Regions from separate parts of the Paenibacillus sp. M-152 genome, predicted to be linked through region 1. Evidence: riboswitches for the same ligand, from Rfam matches in the RefSeq annotation. Region 1 holds a riboswitch; the other holds the start of a gene.
What was found. A riboswitch is a leader RNA that binds a small molecule or an ion and turns the genes downstream of it on or off. The one in region 1 is predicted to bind FMN.
Positions count from the first base shown of each region.

Region 2: it holds a riboswitch for FMN, as region 1 does, so the genes downstream of both, ribE (riboflavin synthase) here and EGM68_RS06690 (DMT family transporter) in region 1, are expected to answer to the same signal.

Region 1 covers NZ_CP034141.1:1,506,620-1,510,039, reverse strand. The annotation lists gene EGM68_RS06700 (ABC transporter ATP-binding protein) at 1-684, shown strand, start outside; gene EGM68_RS06695 (ABC transporter permease) at 677-1,369, shown strand; FMN riboswitch at 1,495-1,639, shown strand; gene EGM68_RS06690 (DMT family transporter) at 1,810-2,757, shown strand; gene EGM68_RS06685 (methyl-accepting chemotaxis protein) at 2,994-3,420, shown strand, end outside.
Region 2 covers NZ_CP034141.1:3,484,752-3,488,171, reverse strand. The annotation lists gene EGM68_RS15250 (thiamine pyrophosphate-dependent enzyme) at 1-336, shown strand, start outside; gene EGM68_RS15245 (IDEAL domain-containing protein) at 556-1,023, shown strand; FMN riboswitch at 1,092-1,264, shown strand; gene ribE (riboflavin synthase) at 1,594-2,259, shown strand; gene ribB (3,4-dihydroxy-2-butanone-4-phosphate synthase) at 2,334-3,017, shown strand; gene ribH (6,7-dimethyl-8-ribityllumazine synthase) at 3,048-3,420, shown strand, end outside.

The DNA of each region.
Region 1 (3,420 bases):
TCGATTATTGAATATCCGATTTTTTATGACAGGCTGACTGCTCAGCAAAATCTCGAACTTCATTGTGAATACATGGGCTATTATAATAAGCAGGCTGTCCGGGATGCACTGGAATTAGTGAACTTGCGGAATGCAGATGACAAGCCGGTAAAAGACTTTTCACTAGGAATGAAGCAGCGTCTCGGGATTGCCCGAGCCATTGCGACCAAGCCGGAGCTACTCATTTTAGATGAACCGATTAACGGTCTGGACCCAGTGGGAATCAAGGAAATTCGGCAGTTATTCCATATGCTATGCAAGGAATATGGGATGACGCTGCTCGTGTCCAGTCATTTATTAGCGGAAATTGAGCAGATTGCGGATACAATAGGCGTGATTAATCACGGACGGCTGATTGAGGAAGTTTCGATGGAACAGGTACGGGATACCAATACGGAATATATCGAATTTACGACCAACGATTGCAAAAAAGCAGCCTACATCCTCTCCCACCATCTGAGTCTGAATAATATAAGGGTGCTTAATGAACAGAGTATACGTATTTACGATACTAGTGTACCGCAGAAGCAAATTACGAAAACGCTCATTTTAAATGATGTAGAGGTCGATTCCATTCATCAGAAGAGCAGTACGCTGGAAGACTACTTTTTACGTCTGTTACATGGAGGGGATCACCATGCTTAAATTGATACAGTTGGAGATGAAAAAGCTTCATCTGGTGGGTTATATCCGTTCAGTGCTGATCGCCAACGCTTGCATTCTAGGGTTGCTCAGTACTATTGCACTGGACAGCCAAAATGAAGGAGTACCCGAATTTACACAGTACGCTCAGCTTCTCGATCTTATGGACAATATGGTGAGGGCAACGTTTATTGTATTTGCCTCCGTTCTACTGTGCCGTTTTATCGTAGGAGAATTTAAATCCAAATCGATTACAATCTTGTTCATGTATCCGATTCATCGTCAAAAGCTAATGATCGCCAAGCTCTTGATTGTGCTGCTGTTTACATTCTTGTCTATTGTAATCTCGGAAATCATCATTACGGCTGCGATCCATTTGCTCAACCAGTTTGTCATAATTGTACCGGATAAGCTCACTCTTTCCATACTAGCCGAGCAATCAGCGCGCACGCTAATCAATGCCGTTGCCGCCAGTTTTATGGGATTGGTTCCGCTGTATATGGGAATGCGAAGATACTCTGTACCCACGACCATTGTGACCTCGATTCTGATTGTAGCATTGCTTTTCTCCAATAATAACGGTGCTACCCTTAGCTCCATTGCCCCCGTGCAAATCAGCTTCTCTGTGCTGGGAATGCTTGTGGCTTATGCGGCAATTCGGCGCATTGAGTATAAGGATATTGCCTAGTAATAAGGATTAAACATAGAACGCTTTCATAAAAAGGTGAAAATCCTTGCTTGATATACACACATTTTTCACTGGACTTCATTCCAAAACAGGTATATCCTATAGGAGAAATTAAAAAACGGAATAAGGATCTTCGGGGTAGGGTGAGATTCCCAACCGGCGGTATGGCTCATGGAGCTAAGCCCGCGACTCTGTATCTGGCAACAAGATACGGACTGATTTGGTGAGATGCCAAAGCCGACGGTAAAGTCCGGATGGAAGAAGATCGAAATATGAACATGCCGCAAAGTCGATGAATACTGCATTATGGTTGTGCAGTGACTTCATTTAACTTGCATCAAACGGCAAGTTTATTTGATCAACCCCCGTCTTGCATGGCCTTCGCCATGGACGGGGGTTTTTGTGCCACCGGTCCTGTATTCGCAAGGAGCTAAATAAGTATGAGTCAATCATCAACTGTACTAACATCCAAGGATTTTGATCGTAGCTCCCACATGAAAAGCGGTTTTTGGCTAGTCGCGATTGGAGCGGCCTTGTGGGGCGCAGACCCGCTGTTTCGTATTATTTTGTTAAAATCATTTACCTCAGCACAAATCGTACTGATGGAGCATGCGCTACTCTTTATCGCTCTGACGCCGATGCTGTGGAAGCATCGCGAGGAGCTTAAAACGATACGATTTCGTCAGGTTTTCGCTATTTTGTTTGTCTCATGGGGTGGCTCGGCACTGGCCAGTGTGATTTTCACCATGGCACTCAGCAACGGTGATCTGAATGCCGTACTTTTACTTCAGAAGCTTCAACCTTTGGTTGCTATTATTCTGGCCCGCGTGATATTGAAGGAAATGTTACCGCGTCATTTTGGAATATTAATTATCATCGCTCTGTTCGGGACGTATCTTCTGACCTTCGGTTGGTCGCTTCCCTTTGGACATGTTCATGATTTTGTTCAAGTTGGTAGTCTGCTTGCACTGGGTGCAGCGATTCTGTGGGGCGGTTCGACCGTTATGGGCAGCTACTTGCTCCGTTCGATGAAATATGAAACGGTAACCTCCCTTCGCTTCATGGTGGCGCTCCCTCTGCTCATTGTTCTCACCTCTGTGGAGCATGCTCCGTGGAATATGCCTACAGGTACATGGGCGGGCGCAGCTGTAATTATCAACTTGCTGCTGCAGGCATTGCTTCCGGGTCTTCTCAGCTTATTACTGTATTACAAAGGCTTAAGTACAACCAAAGCTTCTTATGCTACGATGGCAGAATTGAGCTTTCCTATGGTAGGTGTTGTGATTAACTGGATCGCTTTCCAACAAATCGTTACCGTAGCGCAATTAACTGGTTTTATGCTTATCTGGGTTACACTCTTTATAATTTCTCGTCAGCAAAAAAATTAACAGATCCATTTGCTTTATACTCACCTCAAGCCAAATCATGAAGGTGCTTTTGCATCTCTGATTTGGCTTTTTATGTATGCATATTCATACCGTGATTAGCCCTTAAGAACTATTTTTTAAAAAATGTACCTAAAACATGCCTTGATTCATCATTTTTTAAGATTACATCTATAAAATTAGTCGATTTCTGTCGAATAAAACAATGTAGTGACCATCAGACACAGAGGAGAAAAAACATGACTAAAGAAAAACAAACAGTTCCGTGGTGGAACAGGTTTCTCAAGCAGTTTTATTTAATGAGGACAAAATTAATCATTTCTTTTTTGGCTGTGTTATTGATTCCGAGCTTACTTATTGGATACTTTTCTTATCAGGGGGCTACGACACAGCTCAGTCAGCAAATGGCTAATTCCGTATACACGAATCTGTATCTGATCCAAAGCAATGTCAATCAGTATGTATCCCCGATCATGAAGGACGTGGACGTCCTTACCAGTGAAATCCAAGCTGATTCAATTGGTTCCGATCAAGAAGCCCTTCAGAAAAAATTGGATGACATCGTCAAAGCTCATCCTGAGTTAGATGCCGCGCTCCTTGGCAATGCGAAAGGAGAATATATCCGTTCTCCGCTAAAAAAGGAGGCTGATTATGATCCTAGGGAGA
Region 2 (3,420 bases), 2.0 Mb from region 1:
GCTCAATGGTATGCCAACAACGTCGGTACGGCTTATGGTAAAATTCTGTGCGCCTGTCCGCTCAACTGGAAATCCGAAGACAGACTGGGTACTAGCATCGTAGGCGCCGCAGTTGAGTCTTGCTTCTTTCCTTTGTACGAAATCGAGCAGGGAAGCACGACGATTACGTACAATCCGGAAGACAAGGGAAAACGGATTCCAGCCGCAGAATGGCTGAAATTAATGGGTAAAACGAAGCATCTTCTCAAAGAGGAAGCAACGCTGGCTACCTTTGAGCAGGAGATTGAGCGTCGCTGGACTATCCTGAAAAAGAAACATGAAATTTCGGAGTTATAATTCTGTTTTTTGCATAATAATCGTGTAACATTGTTAGCCGCTGTTTCGGCACCAGTTCGATTGAGATTCCTTGCGCTTGCTGCGCAAGGAATCTTTTTTTGCGTTTATGGACTGAGGCATAAAAAAACAGGTAATGATTTCCGATATAGGAGTGGAGGCCTATAGAAGGCATGTTATAAAGTTTTCTTCTGAATTTTAAGATGCAATGAGGTGCAGGTAATGATTAAGCTGAATACAGTTGAAATAATTGAAATTATAAAGAAGCAAATCCCCAAGGTTATGAACATCACGCCAGTGGAACTCAAGTTTACGGATGATTTTGGACGAGCATCGCTGGCGGCAACAGAACACAAATTCACGCTGACGAACCAGCATTATTCTGCCAAGGTGATGGATTGTGTGTTAGAAACACAAGTGCGCCCTATTTTAATGTGTGAAATTATTTATTTTTTAAAATGCGAGTTTATTGATGGGCATGTGGATGTGCGACTGGATTATGAAGCATGTTCTGAGGGAGAGCGAGGACCTGTCGCTTCGGCCGTTATTACCTTTGACCATGATACACAGCTTGGAGTCGACGAACTGGCCGATCTGATTGATCTGGCACTTCATATGAATGATAAAACCTGGTTTGAAGAACTCTCCAGCCAATATGTCAAAACCAAAGCAGGAGCTTCTATTAGATAACTTGCTTTTTTTTGAAGTCGGTGCTAATATACGTAACAAGTTTAATGTTAATTCAATTAAATAAGAGCAAGATCCTTCGGGGCGGGGCGAAATTCCCCACCGGCGGTGATGACATGTTTGTGAATCGCTTCTGCGAACACAGCATGGCTTAGTCCGTGACCCGGATGCTGAACAATCAGCAGAAGGTGGACCTGGTGTAATTCCGGGACCGACAGTATAGTCTGGATGGGAGAAGGATACGAAGCGCATGTGCATGACGTGGCATGTGCCAATTTTTAGCATACTTAAAAGTACGTACGGCTTATTTCGTTGTAGGACAGCATCAGACGATAGCTTTTTTTAGCTTTCTTTTTGATAACGTTCTGAGCGTAATTGCTGTATCTTCGATCATGCTTTCTTTTGGCAAACCTATGATTTCATGTCATTTTAAGACATACATGAACTGCGCTTGTATACTACATATGTGACTCTCATCACCCCCATGACGGATTGAATCCTGACTGGGGGTTATTTGCGCTTACAGCAGATGAATTAGGGATAAACTGAAATGTAGTGGAAAGGAGTGAAAGCATGTTTACCGGATTGGTCGAGGAAGTGGGTCGCATTCAAAGTATTTCCAAAAGCGGTGAAGCGATGGTGCTGGGGATTTCGGGTTCTGTGGTATTGGGCGATTTGAAAATCGGCGATAGTGTCTCGGTAAATGGGGTTTGCCTGACGGCAATACAGATTGGTACTAAAGATTTTAAGGTTGATGTGATGCCAGAGACTTTTCGCAGCAGTAATCTAAGGGAACTCAGATCCGGCAGCCGAGTCAACCTGGAGCGAGCGATGGCGGCGAATGGAAGGTTCGGAGGACATATCGTACAGGGACATGTGGACGGGACGGGTACGATTCGCGGAGTAACATCAGACCAGAATGCAGTTGTGTTCGAAGTTGAGCCTTCTGATCAAGCATTATTTAAATATGTTCTCCTCAAAGGGTCAATTACAATTGATGGTATCAGCCTCACAGTCGCGCAGCGTACGAGAGATAGCTTTGCCGTATCCATCATCCCCCACACCTTAGCTGAAACGGCCTTACAAGCCAAACGTGAAGGAGACACTGTGAATATTGAATGCGACATATTGGGCAAATATGTGGAGCAGCTTTTACATTACAGAGGTTCAGTACCGATGAAGAGAGCAGATCAAGCTCCTCTTAGTTTGGACTATTTGGCGAAACACGGCTTTGCTTGATACAGCCTGATACAGAATGATAGAAAATTTGGTTCAGGAGCATTCGTGACATAAGACATAAGGAGGAGAGGGTTATGGATAGAGGCATCCAAACAAGTGCGACGACAAATATCATGGAGCAGGGCGAGTTGCACCATGACGAAGAGATTCGATTGGATTCCATCGAAGAAGCATTGGAGGATTTAAAGAACGGCAAAGTCGTTATTGTAGTGGATGATGAACAGCGGGAAAATGAAGGCGACTTTATCGCTTTGGCTGAGAAAGCATCGCCTGAGGTCATCAACTTCATGATTACAGAAGGTCGCGGGTTGGTCTGCGTGCCGATCACACAGCACAGAGCCGAGGCATTGGAATTGCATCCTATGGTAGAGCAAAACACAGATTTTCACGGTACCGCCTTTACGGTATCGGTAGATCATATGAAGACAACAACGGGGATTTCAGCGGCCGAGCGCTCTTTGACTGTTCGCGCCTTAGCCGACGAAGCAATCACGGGCAGCGATTTCCGCAAACCTGGTCACATGTTCCCGCTAATTGCTCGCGATGGTGGGGTCTTGCAACGCGCTGGTCATACTGAAGCGGCTGTCGATCTGGCCCGACTCAGCGGCTTCAAGCCCGCCGGGGTCATTTGCGAAATTATAAAGGAAGATGGCTCAATGGCCCGCTTGCCTGATTTGGCCGTGATCGCCAAGCGACATCAATTGAAGCTGATTAGCATTCAACATTTAATTGAATACCGTCGTCGTTTGTCATTGTAAATAATTCAAAAAAAAGAGAGGTTGATAAGCATGGCACGTTTTCTGGAAGGTAATCTTGTATCAAGTGGTTTAAAGTATGGTATTGTGGTGGGCAGATTTAATGAGTTTATTACAAGCAAACTGTTAAGTGGTGCGCTTGACGCACTTCAACGACATGGTGCACAGGAAGATGAAATTGATGTAGCATGGGTGCCGGGTGCATTTGAAATCTCACTTATTGCACAAAAAATGGCTGCAAGCGGAAAATATGATGCCGTCATTACGCTTGGCACGGTTATCCGTGGCTCTACTTCACACTATGATATCGTCTGCAATGAAGTGGCCAAGGGTGTGGCGGCAAGCAGTCTGAAAACGGGTGTCCCCATTATTTTTGGTGTAGTGACTACGGAAAATATTGAGCAGG